Regions from separate parts of the Paenibacillus sp. J2L1-98 genome, predicted to be linked through region 1. Evidence: riboswitches for the same ligand, from Rfam matches in the RefSeq annotation. Region 1 holds a riboswitch; each other region holds the start of a gene.
What was found. Region 1 has a riboswitch for cyclic di-GMP ahead of AC0YNZ_RS26460 (LPXTG cell wall anchor domain-containing protein). Riboswitches for the same ligand answer to the same signal wherever they lie in the genome.

Region 2: linked by a shared signal. The riboswitch ahead of AC0YNZ_RS29310 (hypothetical protein) and the one ahead of AC0YNZ_RS26460 (LPXTG cell wall anchor domain-containing protein) in region 1 are both predicted to bind cyclic di-GMP.
Region 3: linked by a shared signal. The riboswitch ahead of AC0YNZ_RS16945 (hypothetical protein) and the one ahead of AC0YNZ_RS26460 (LPXTG cell wall anchor domain-containing protein) in region 1 are both predicted to bind cyclic di-GMP.

The regions. Positions count from the first base shown of each region.
Region 1 covers NZ_JBWDNW010000024.1:39,184-43,361, reverse strand. Annotated here, with positions in the region: gene AC0YNZ_RS26475 (helicase-related protein) at 1-439, opposite strand, end outside; gene AC0YNZ_RS26470 (hypothetical protein) at 393-1,370, opposite strand; gene AC0YNZ_RS26465 (hypothetical protein) at 1,494-1,955, opposite strand; cyclic di-GMP riboswitch class II at 2,207-2,290, shown strand; gene AC0YNZ_RS26460 (LPXTG cell wall anchor domain-containing protein) at 2,322-3,386, shown strand; gene AC0YNZ_RS26455 (response regulator) at 3,509-4,178, opposite strand, start outside.
Region 2 covers NZ_JBWDNW010000032.1:37,515-41,692, reverse strand. Annotated here, with positions in the region: gene AC0YNZ_RS29315 (metallophosphoesterase) at 1-2,282, shown strand, start outside; cyclic di-GMP riboswitch class I at 2,376-2,461, shown strand; gene AC0YNZ_RS29310 (hypothetical protein) at 2,546-2,809, shown strand; gene AC0YNZ_RS29305 (PAS domain-containing protein) at 2,715-3,068, shown strand; gene AC0YNZ_RS29300 (PilZ domain-containing protein) at 3,065-4,099, shown strand; gene AC0YNZ_RS29295 (hypothetical protein) at 4,146-4,178, shown strand, end outside.
Region 3 covers NZ_JBWDNW010000008.1:180,333-184,510, reverse strand. Annotated here, with positions in the region: gene AC0YNZ_RS16955 (YveK family protein) at 1-353, shown strand, start outside; gene AC0YNZ_RS16950 (CpsD/CapB family tyrosine-protein kinase) at 334-1,026, shown strand; cyclic di-GMP riboswitch class I at 1,343-1,430, shown strand; gene AC0YNZ_RS16945 (hypothetical protein) at 1,485-1,694, shown strand; gene AC0YNZ_RS16940 (LCP family glycopolymer transferase) at 2,618-3,559, opposite strand.

The DNA of each region.
Region 1 (4,178 bases):
ATCGCTGTGCGCTTCCCCCGTATAAGGCCACTACGGAAGCCGCGGGAAAAGCTTGTCGAATGCGCGGGTCAAGCTCAATCACGACATCGCGGCGCGGCGTTGCAATAAGCGCCTTGCCGCCCCGCAGCAGCACTGATTCTACGAGCGGAAAAATCATTTCCGTCTTGCCCGCTCCCGTAACCGCCCAGAGTAAAAAATCTCTTACCTTGGCGGATTTTCCCGTTGAAGAGAGAGCCGGTTCAGCGGATTGCTCCTCCGCGAACTGCAGCGCCTTCGCAGCTGCGTCTGACTGTGCCGGGCTAAGTCGCCATTTATTAAGCCGCTGCTCCAATGAAAGCTGCATAACTTGCTGCTTAAGGCAGCTTGGCTCCGTCCTCCCTCCAAACTGCGCATCATGCTGCCCTACGACGAGCAGCTCGCATTCCCGGCTCCGCCCCATCCCAATGCACGCCGAGCAATAGGCGCACAACCGCCCGCACGCTGCACATGCCGTGCGGTGCATATACGCCTCGCCACTCCCGCAGCGAAGACAGCTGCGCTCGCGCCTGCGGCGCCCCAAAGCGTCCAATCGCCCGCCATTTCCGGCTGCGATTGATCCGCTCAGGCGCACCCGCCCCGAGCAGCGCGGCAAGCTGGAGCACTCCGCTCCACCTTGCTGCGGCGCCGGGCCCGCCCGCGTCAACTAACAGGGCGTGCGCTTCGCTGCGCAATAGCGCACGTCCCTGCATGACCTCCGCGGCAAGCTTCGCCCCTGCCGCGATCTCTCCCAGCTCCGCATCGCTAATTGCTCGCCCCCTATCTCCGCCCCGCTCCCGCCCATCACCCGCGCGGCCCGCTCCCCCTCGCTCCCGCGTCTCTTCCGCTCGCCCCCTATCTCCGCCCCGCTCCCGCTCATCACCCGCACGGCCCGCTCCCCCTCGCACCCAGTGCTCCACCAAACCAGACAAGCCGGCTCTCCCCATCGCAGTCTGCCGCTGGCGTCCACTCCCCCGCCGCCACCACAATCTCCTGCCGGCAGCTTTCCCGTCATTTCGCCCCTCGCCCTTTGCCTCCTCAGCACAAGCGAGCAGAAGCTCTATCGCCTCACAGCGGTCAGCTATACTTCCTTGATCGATCTGGCCCGTATCTATAGCAGTCTGTTCTCCTCTTCTCCGTATTAGCTCCGCTTCCCACAGCTCCACAGCACGGCAAGCATCGCCAAGCGGCAGCGGCTCCTTTAATAGCCAGCCCGAATCGGCAATCGCCTCATTTAAGCTCCCTGCTTTGCCAAACCCGCCATTCATCCAAAAATGCTTGTCCATATCCGGGTCAATCGTTACCCGGGCTTTCCAGCACCCGCGTACTTCCACAACATACACCTGAGCCCTCATCGACTATCGCTCCCCCTCGCCTTTTTCCACTTATATTTCAAACGAAAAAAAGCACACCCAACAACGCAGTCTGCGTCATTGAGTGTGCTTCACTCCAAATATTGATCTTCTTCAAAGTATATACTAAAATGGCATTTTCGACAAATCCGACGGATTTTGCAAATCAACCAGCACCGCATGATCGGAATGCGATACGATTCCTTCTGCCTGCAGCATCCAAAGCAGCTGGGTACCATCCACACCCGTCATTTGTGAATGCTTATTGTCCTTATTTTCTGTTGTTGGAGTATCTTCTGCCAGGTGCACACTGACCTCCTTGCCACCTCTAGCCAAACGTTCAACAATAGCGAGCGTCTCATCCGTCACGCCACGGTTAACAATCGTAAGACGAACATCCTTGCCCATTCTCCGGGAAAAAGAAAAAAACGAACGCACGTACCATTCCATATTTTTTTGCCGGACGTCCGCTACGAGCACGTAATGCTTGCTCGATTGCTGTCGTCCGCGCCAAATTCGATACGCCAGATGCACCGACAATGCAGCCAGAACATAACAGCCAACAACAAAAAGCAGAAGTTCAAACATGGCGGCCACCTCCTCTTTGTGACACTATATGCCACGAAGCGCCCACTGGTTCCGCAATAAGGGGACAAGGGTGACAAAATGTGCGCCATTCCCACAAAACATCTCTTTCTCATCCACAAACAGCAGTCAAAATGCGACAAAGAAACACCCTTGAGCAATTTACAGTATATGTTATCATTTTACTACGTATCCATGCATATAAACGTATGTAAGCATAGAGAATGGGGAGAAGGTGACTTCACGCATTCATAATAACTAGGGGAAGCGATGAAGTATAATCTGCATCTGGACACTTGGATTATACGGAGCTAGTAGTGTAACCGGCCCTCTTAGAACACGACCAACTATCTAAGAGGAGAGTGAACGATGAGATACTTAAAAAAGCAGTTTTCTTTCAGCATGGCCATAATGTTAATTCTCTCGTTAACCCTGGGATCGTTTGTTATGGCGGAAGGCGAAAACAATTCAGCTGCAAATCCATCAGTCGCCCCGGCGGCTAATAGCTGTACGCCCATTTCTGCTGACCGCGCACACATTGTCGCGAACAATTTGAACAGTATCGTTGATAATGGAAACAGTACCGTTACCGCAACCTTCAGAACGACCGAGAATTGTGTGCAGGTTAGTGTCTCTACATACATCTTCCCTCCCGGCACTATACCGAACAGCAACGGAACTCCTTATCAGGACCAGATCCATTATGACGGCGAGACCAACATCTATCCGTTGCCCGGCACCTATTCAGTCACCCTTGACATCCCGGCTTGCGCTCCTTATCAGGCGGATATATACAGCGGTCCTGAGCAAATTCAGCTAGGCTCCGGCGGTCACGGGTCGACGATTGTAGCTTGGAAATTAATGAGAGAGAACAATTGCCCTACTCCTACTCCTACGACAACACCTACGCCTACGCCGACCGTAACCCCAACACCTGAGACTACACCTACGCCTACGCCGACCGTAACCCCAACACCTGAGACTACACCTACGCCCACGCCGACCGTAACCCCGACGCCTGAGACTACACCTACGCCCACGCCGACCGTAACCCCGACACCTGAGACTACACCTACGCCCACGCCGACCGTAACCCCGACACCTGAGACTACACCTACGCCTACGCCGACCGTAACCCCGACACCTGAGACTACACCTACGCCTACGCCGACCGTAACCCCGACACCTGAGACTACACCTACACCTACGCCAACACCTGAAACCACAACTATTGTCGAGATTGATGATGATGAGCCGCCGGTAGGCGGGATCGATGATGGCCAGGATACCGTAATCGATGTGGCAGAGGAGCAAGTTCCGCTAGATACCCTGCCAAAAACAGGCGATTCCAGCCCGCTTCCTTACTACCTCATTGGCGCCTTCACCCTTACGGCCGGGTTCCTCTCGCTCCGTAAGCAAAGGAAAAGACGATAAAAGATGATATGAGGCCGATATCTTGATCACTGTCTTTCTCATATTCACATACTTTGTCTCCAACAAGCGCGCACGCAAAAATCCCGTATCAGCTGATACGGGATTTTTGCGTAATATATGAGTTACAGCGTAACCCAACCGTATTTGATCGATTGAATAACAGCTTGCGTACGGTCATCGACTTCCATCTTCTGCAAAATGCTGCTCACATGGTTTTTAACCGTTTTTTCACTTATAAATAAAAATTCCCCGATGAGCTTATTGCTCTTGCCTTCTGCCATAAGCCTTAGCACTTCTGCTTCGCGCCGCGTTAACGGACTTTCATCGCCCGCAATGAACTTGACGCCCGGCTCCGCCGCCGCAGCAGCTCCTGATACGATCCCCATCTCGTCCAAATAAGTCATGCGGCGAAGCTGATTAATCAGCTTGCCCGTTACTTTTGGATGGATATAGGCATGACCTTGAACGACAGAGCGAATAGCGTTAATAAGCGATTCTGCCTCCATATCCTTCAATAGATAGCCGGTAGCCCCTTTGCGAAGCGTTTCAAACACATAGCTCTCATCGTCATGGATTGACAAAATGATAACCTTCACGTCAGGAAACAAGCTTTTCAAACGCTCAGTCGCGACAACACCGTTCTCGATCGGCATATTAATATCCATCAAAACAATTTCAGGAATCGTATGATTGCAAAATTCCATAACTTGAATGCCGTCTCCGCACTCGCCGATGACTTCAAGATCGTCTTCCATATTCAGAATCCGCTTAAGTCCTTCACGAAACAGCTGG
Region 2 (4,178 bases), on a different contig from region 1:
CGACGGGCTTGTCGGAGGATTTTCGGGCGAGGGTGAAGGCAATAGCGAATGAAAATAACTATAACCTGGAGGTTGTGCTGTTCGATTACCGGAAGAGGGACGATTATTATACTTCGGAGCGGTCGCAGAAGCTGATCACTAGCCATATTAACCGTTTGCGCAAGGAGGTACTTGGCTCGCTCTCAAGGGAGCGGTACTCGAAAATCCATAAAGTGCGCGCCAAGGACTTTTATTCACCGGCTGATCGCATAGCCAATCCGGATTACAAGGTCGTAATTGAGGATGCCAATGACTATTTGGCTGCTATATTGCCGCTTGATCAGAAGACGATTATAGTGGGCGACGTTCACGAAAGCGTGGATGAGCTGAAAAGCCTGCTCGTTAGCCACGGCTTTCAATTGGAAGGAAATCAGCTGATTGAGACGGGGAAGGTTAGCGGTACGAAGGTATTGCTTGTTGGGGACTGGATCGACAAAGGGAAGCGCACGAAGGAAACGATTGATTTTCTATACGCCAACCAGGATCGCTTTTTGTTCGTGTTAGGCAATCACGAGAGCTTCATCTATAAATTTATGCGCGGAGAAATTAAAGGCGTCGATGAGGAGCTGCGGCAGGCATACTTCGATTCGGCAGAGGTGCTTAGAAACGATGAAGAGCTGCTTCAAAGGTTTAATCACCTCGTATCGCTGTCGAAGCCTTTCTACAAAATGGTAGGCAAGAGAGGGCCGTCCTATTATGTTACGCATGCGCCATGCGAGAACAAGTACATTGGCAAGCTCGATCCGAACTCCGTACGGCATCAGCGTAATTTCCGGATTGACCGCTCAGCGCCGCTTGAGGAGCAGCTGGCGTTTCTGAAGCGGGATGCGGCAGCCAATCAGCCTTATCACGTATTCGGACATGTCGCAGCGAAAACCGCCTTTCGGATTAAAAATAAAATTCATATCGATTCCGGTGCGGTGCACGGTAATGCGCTAACCTCCGTAACCCTTTCGGTTAAACCGTTTTTCAAAACGCAAAAGGCATCTCAAGCGATTATGGAAGGCGAGCTGCGCACCCTCTTCCAGGAAGAGCGCAAGGTGTCGCTGCAGGAGCTGGATGACGAAGAGGTCCGCAGACTGCAGTACTGCTCACGCAATAAGGTCAACTTCATTTCGGGCACGATGGCGCCCGCAGACAAGGATGAAGCTGCGCATGAGCTGGAGTCGCTGAGGAAAGGACTGGACTATTTTGCGGAGCGCGGCATTGCGGAGGTTGTGCTTCAGCCCAAATATATGGGTTCCAGATGCAATGTTTATTTGCACGCTGATCCCGAGCAATGCTTTGCGGTTAGCCGCAACGGCTATAAAGTCAACAAGGTTGACCTTTCGGCTGTGTATGAGGAGCTGCTGCTAAGGTTCGGAAGCTATATGAAGGAAAATGGCATCGCAATGCTGCTTCTGGATGGAGAGCTTCTGCCTTGGCAGGCGCTCGGTGAAGGTCTTATTGACCGGCAATTTAAACCGATCGAGAAAGCGCTTGAGACAGAGCTTGCTTTCCTGAAGGAAAACGGGTTTGAGGAGGCCTTCGCGAAGCTTGCGCACGAATACAAGGAAAGCGGCTTCGAGAAGGATCAGTTCCACCTTAGCAAAGGGGCGCTAAATGAAAAGTACGGTCTTAATGTTTACCAAAGCTATAAGCATGTTCATTCGATATTGGAGAAGCATATGCCGCTTTCCGATCATGTGGATGCTTATGAAACGTACAAGAAGCAGCTTGAGCTGTATGCGGAAGCCGGCGAGCCCTTGTACAAGCCGTTTGCCTTGCTGAAAATCGTATACGGTGACGGAACGGAAACGCTGCCCGATTGGAAAACATCCGAGATGTACCGCTTTCTCTCTGACGACCCGTTCATCACGCTAGAGCTTTCCTCGCCTAACAGCTATGAGCAGGCGGAGCAGTATTTCGCCACCCTCACCGTAGATAATCATATGGAAGGTGTCGTCATCAAACCAGAAATGCCGGAGCCGAACACGGTTTCGTGTATGAAGGTGCGCAATGCCAACTACATGTCTATTATTTACGGGTACGATTACCGCTTCCCGCATAAATACAATAAGCTGATGAAGCAAAAGAGCATCAATCTAAAGCTTCGCACCTCATTGAATGAGCATCGGCTTGGGCAAAAAATGCTGTCTATTCCGTTTGCCGCAATCGCGCCGGACAACGAGCCGTATCAAGCAGCAGTTGCCAATCTATTATTCGAGGTTGCCAAAGAAAAGGAAATTGATCCGCGTTTGTAAAAACGGCTGCATTGGATTAAAATTCTCCACTTATTTGAAAATTTATTATGGAATATATCGGAATTCTATGAAATAATCATATAAGTAAAAAGTCCTAGTAAATAGCAAAGTTGTCGAAAGACAATGACGCAAAGCCAACGGGCCTAAAGGGAGTTTCCAAAGGTGGCTGGGTTGCCATAAGGATGAATGATAAAACGCTTATATCCTCTTCCTCAACTCTTCTAGTTACCGCATAAGCTACACATAGGAAGGGATATTAAGCGATGGAACAAAATATTACGCGCTTTAACGGCAGCGGCAACAGCTTTGACATAGTTCAAAAAATAACTAATCTTGGTTACTGGGAATTCGACCATGCTCGCAATCAAACGGCATGGTCGAATCAAATGTTCAATATTTACGGAATGAACTCCGGCTTCCCGATGAAGCAGGATGATTTCTTTAAACTCGTTCATTCCGAGGACCGCGAGCGCGTCCGGCGGCAATTTTACATATCGGTACAATCCTGTCGAGGAGCAGCACTATAAGTCCATATTCGATAATAATCCGGACGCGGTCTTTACATTGGACTTAGACGGCCGTTTTTTGTCATGCAATTCGGCTCTTGAGCAAATGTTCGGTTATTCAAGAGACGAAATCATAGCAGATCATTTCGATCACTTTGTGCATGCGGAATGCTTGGGTACAACGATTTATTTTTTCGAGGAAACGGTCAGGACGCTTACGTCTCAAAACTATGATACGACGGGCATTACGAAAAACGGGCAAGGGGTCAGGTTAATGTGACCCGTATTCCGATCATTATTAATGATGAGCTTATCGGTGTTTATGGGATTGCCAAAGATATTACGCAGAAAAATAAAATTGAACAATCTCTGAGAGAAGCGGAGCTTAAATATCGCAGCATCATAGAGCAGTCTATTGTCGGCATATTTGTTGCGCAGAAGAACAGCTTCGTCTACACGAACGAGCAGCTGTCAGCAACGAGAAGGTTCGTTACCGAGCTGCTGCTTGAGCTGAAGAAGCGAAAGATTAAAGTATCGCTCGATGATTTTGGAACAGGCTATTCCTCACTCTATTTATTGAAGCGATTAGCGCTCGACACGATCAAAATCGACCGGTCGTTTGTGGAGGAGATGATGACGGAGTCAAGCAATAGAAGCATAGTGGAGTGCATTATCCGACTGGCAGGGGAGCTCAAGATGCAGGTGGTGGCCGAGGGCGTTGAGAACAAGGAGCAGTTCAATTACTTGCGGGAGCAGCGCTGCGATGAAATTCAAGGCTATTATTTTAGCCGTCCCGTCGACCCTGAAAGCATCGTTCAATTATTGAGCAAAAGACCGTTTATGGAGCCCGCCTCGCTTCGGCGCAGTAAAGAGCCGGCCGTTAACCGGAGACAATATTTTCGTATCGACCTTACTCATTGTCTTTTGGCTGAGATGACGATTACGATGTTTAAGGGCAGGAGCATAAGACTAGGTAGCACTGAGGTGTTTGTTAGAAATATCGGTCCGGGAGGCCTCCGGTTTATGGTTGGCGTTAAGCTGCCTGTTAACAGCGACATATTGCTGAAGTTCAAGATCCGGATGGATAATCAAATGTACGTGTTATATGGCTTTATAGTCTGGTACAATGAATTGGACAACGATATTCATGAATACGGCGTGCAATTTCAAATGAAAGAGCAGGATAATGATGATCTCGTCAATGCGCTCAATATTCTCGCCACCCGGCAGCGCGACGGCATTCCGCCTCAAGCTCAAATTTACGTGGGCGATCCCATGCTCCGGATAAAGGAATTGAAAAAGCTTAATTAATAAATGCATAGCGTGAAGGTCAGGAAAGGAGGAGGAGGGTTAGGACATGAACGATATCGTAAACAAATTTTGCATCAGA
Region 3 (4,178 bases), on a different contig from region 1:
CCGTGTCTCAAGTATTTCAGGAAGAGATCCAACATATCTTCAAGGTCGAGAATGTATCGATTCTGAATAAAGCGATTGTAGACGCAACTCCAAGTCCTGTTGCACCTAATGTACCGCTTAATATAGTGATTGCGTTTGTTGTTTCCTTAATGCTCGCAATCGGTGCTGCATTCCTGCTTGAGTATTTGGATGATACGATCAAGACCGAGGAGGATGTGCTGCAATACTTAGGCCAGCCAACGCTTGCCATGATCTCGAGAATGAATCCGGAGGAATCGAATTCTAACCAAACGAGCAAAGCCAATCAAACCTACAAGGCAGGTGAATTAGAGCGTGTCTCAATTGAAAAATAAGCGCCAGCTGATTACCGTTACAAACCCCCGGTCTCCTATATCCGAGTCCTATCGCGCTCTACGGACAAATATTGAGTTTTCTTCCATAGACGAGAAGCTTCAAGTAATCATGGTATCCTCGACAGGCCCCGGCGAGGGGAAGTCGACAACGATTACGAACCTAGGTGTCACATTCGCTCAATCGGAGAAGAAGGTTATTCTGATCGATGCCGATCTTCGTAAGCCTACCGCCCATCACACCTTTGCTTTATCCAATCGCTGGGGGCTGTCATCTGTCATTTCACAGCAATCAACGCTTGAGGAAGTGATTCAGGCATCGGATATTCCTAACTTGGATATTATTACATCGGGAGCTATTCCTCCGAACCCGGCAGAGATGATGGGTTCGAAGAAGATGACGACACTCCTTGAACAGTTAAGACAAATGTATGATATGATCTTAATCGATACGCCGCCGCTGCTCGCCGTAACCGATGCGCAAATCGTATCTACGAAGAGCGATGGCGTTATTCTGGTAGTCGATCAAGGCAAAGTGAAACGAGATATTGCAAGCAAGGCTGTAAAGAGTCTAGAGAGTGTAAATGCACGTATTCTAGGCGTTGTGCTGAACAATGTGAAGCGTAAAGCAAATGAAGAGGCTTACTACTATTATTATGGCGTTCAAGAGAAATAAAAGATAATTCCGTAGTTGATAGCTGTGGCGTAGGATTAAGAGTAGAAGAGAAGTTATGGACGCTCAGTATTATAAAATTCGACATCAGCAAATATGGTTGTTGCTGATGCACTGTAAAGCAAAAATGTGTGAAGCAGAAATAGCCGATCTTGCGTTATGGACCAAAGGCGACAGTCGCTTCCCCGATCCGCCTATCGTTTAGAAGAAAAAAATAGTTCTTTATTCCCTATTTTTTAAGTAAAATGCAATACTAAAGAATGATGCTATTTTTAAGAAAATTGATAATATATTCCTATATACGAAAATTACATAAATCGTTCGATAATAGCAAAACTGATGAAAATCAGTGACGCAAAGCTAAAGGGACTAAATTGGAACATTCAATATGTCAGCCAGCTGCCGAAAACGGGCCTCCGTCCGATTGTATGTGGAACACATTTCAAGGAGGTAGAAAGTATATGAGTTGGTTAATTACTTTGTCTATTTTTTGGATTATTGGTGGTATCTTTTATTTTAGTTTATTCGTAGTTTCAAAACGAGCCGATAAAATGGCTGAAGCAATCTTTGTTAGGGAATTTAGGGAATCAAAAGCTGCAAGTTCTATTATAATCAATGAGATTCATAACTCAAATGAAGAAACTATAGGGAAGTTATGTCTCTCTTCTTAAGTCATTTTACCCAGCATATTTAAATAAGAGGTATCTAAAGACTTAAGTCTTTAGATACCTCTTATTTATGAAACTGTTGTTATGCTTCATGGAGCACAGATGCGTGTCCCTCTCGGCCTTAAGGATTTCCTGCAGATTTCTCTGCAAATAGCTCACTATATGCATTCTGCGCCGTAACCACTAGTTCTCTTAGATGAATGCTCTAAGCTGTTCCTTTGACAATAATGCCATATGTTCTCCCCGACCCCTCAATTAAGTACATTTTACTGGGTATGAGCATTAACGAAATCTATTTTACAGATAAATGACGCATATTCGCTTGTCTCCCTGATTTTCCAGTTTTCAATGCTTTGATGGGAACTACGCGTACATCCACATTTCCGAGTTGCCGTAACAGTCTCGCATAGATAACCGCTTGTTCAACGGTCATTTCAGCGCTGATGAACCCTTCATTAGCTGTAATATATGCTTTCACGGGTAAATCTCACTTTCTCTTTAATTTACGGAGCTTACGTTGATCTTATGGGTAGTAATCTTCATTGTCAATTAAGGTTTACCTTGTGGGCTTACCTAAAGACAGGATGAGGAAGCGGTGGTTATACTGATGGTCTTTTGCGAAGTAGTGCATATACTTTTTTTAAGAGAAGGCATCACATTCACTATCAGTGACGAATAGCGTTATGGGAATTCTTGCCCCCTTTGAGAGCCTTGCGAAAGTCCATTAATCTATCCTTTTTTAACAAAAACCATTCGCTTAAAAAAGCTAAGGCCTCCCTGTTATTTACAGAGAGGCCTTTTAGGCTGTTGAGCGGTATTTATGATGCGGAATATGGTTACATTGCAAAGCCACAACGTTGAAATCATGTATTCAGTTGTTGCTCTCCCACCCATTTTTCACGTAAGTCTTGCCTTTATTACTCATTTCAAGACTCCTTCTGAAGATGCTCTTTGATTTTATTGTGAATACGGGTTCGTTCACCATCTTCGACAATATAATACCAAATTCGATTGATAATCTGGCCTTTTCCTTGCACCTCAACCATATCGATCTTATGAATCTGAGGTCGGTAATCCGTCACAAATTGCTTCATTTCATTAAAGGTAACATTCGTCTTCACACTATCTTTAAGCTCGCCTAGAAATGACTGTAGTTTGGTTACATTGGAGATGCTCATTGAGCGATTCATGACTTCCTGCAGAATATCACGCTGCCGCATGTTGCGTCCGAAGTCACCCCTTGGGTCATCATAGCGCATACGGGAATACTTCAGCGCTAATGTTCCGTTCAACAACAGATGACCTTGATCGAACCTATGACCTTCATAATCAAAAGAAAACGGATTATCCACCTCAACACCGCCTATCAAATCAATAAGCCGCGCGAAACCTTCCATATTCACTTTGGCATAGTAATCAATAGGATAATCCAGGAAATTCTCCACTGTCTGTATGGACATTTCAACGCCGCCGAAGGCGTATGCATGGTTGATTTTGTCTACGGTGCCGTGACCAATGATTTCGGTTCGAGTATCACGAGGAATATTAAATATCAATATGGAATGCTTTACTGGATTAACGGTCAGTACAATCATTGTATCAGAACGACCCCGATCATTTTTCCGCTCATCCACGCCTAAGACAAGAACTGTGAAGGGGGCCAAATTTTTCATGGGCTCGGTTGCCTTGTTCACGTCTGTGTCTTTGCTGACATAGGCCGGATTTACGGGGTCTAAGTCCTCATATATCTTTGAAGCAGTTTGCTGGGCTGAATTGTATACGTACCAAACTAAGCCTCCTACCAGCAGCAGTATTGTAGCGACTACAGCCCCTGTCCATATGAGGATGAGTTTCAATCGACGATTCATGTTTGCAGGACTCCTTATTTTACTTTTGAGCACCGTAATCCATTTGGTGCTAATTGCTCATCAACTTATTTCAATTATTAAACATGTTCTAGAACAAATGAAGTGGTAATTAGTAGAAGCATCTTAGAAAATAAGCTCCTCCCACAATCATTCCACAGCATTCTCATTGCCGGTCTTCCTATGGAGCAGTAAATAATATTCGCAGCATTAAGCTGCTCTTTCTTGATACAATTTACGATCCTCAATAAGGTGTTGAAGTATTCTATGAAATAAAACCTATACTGAGAAGATTATGAATGATAGGAGTACTCTCATATGGAACAAAACTGCAACTTTATTAAAGGACTCATGTTTGCGATCATGGTCATTATACCAGTATGGGTGTCTGTGGCGGGGTGAATTTATATGATTCAAGACCTATTGAACGGATGATGATGTTACCCTGTGGGTGTTGTACTCGTCCATGACGGAAGATCGTATGTAATGATTTTCGTAAACCTTCCAAAGAAAAGCGCACTGAGCAAAAAGGTCATAAACTGGTTCTCTTCGATTATTCTCCTAGTGAGCGAGTCCCGGGTTATTTCAAGGTGGTCTGCTAATTCTTCCTGCGTCAATCCCC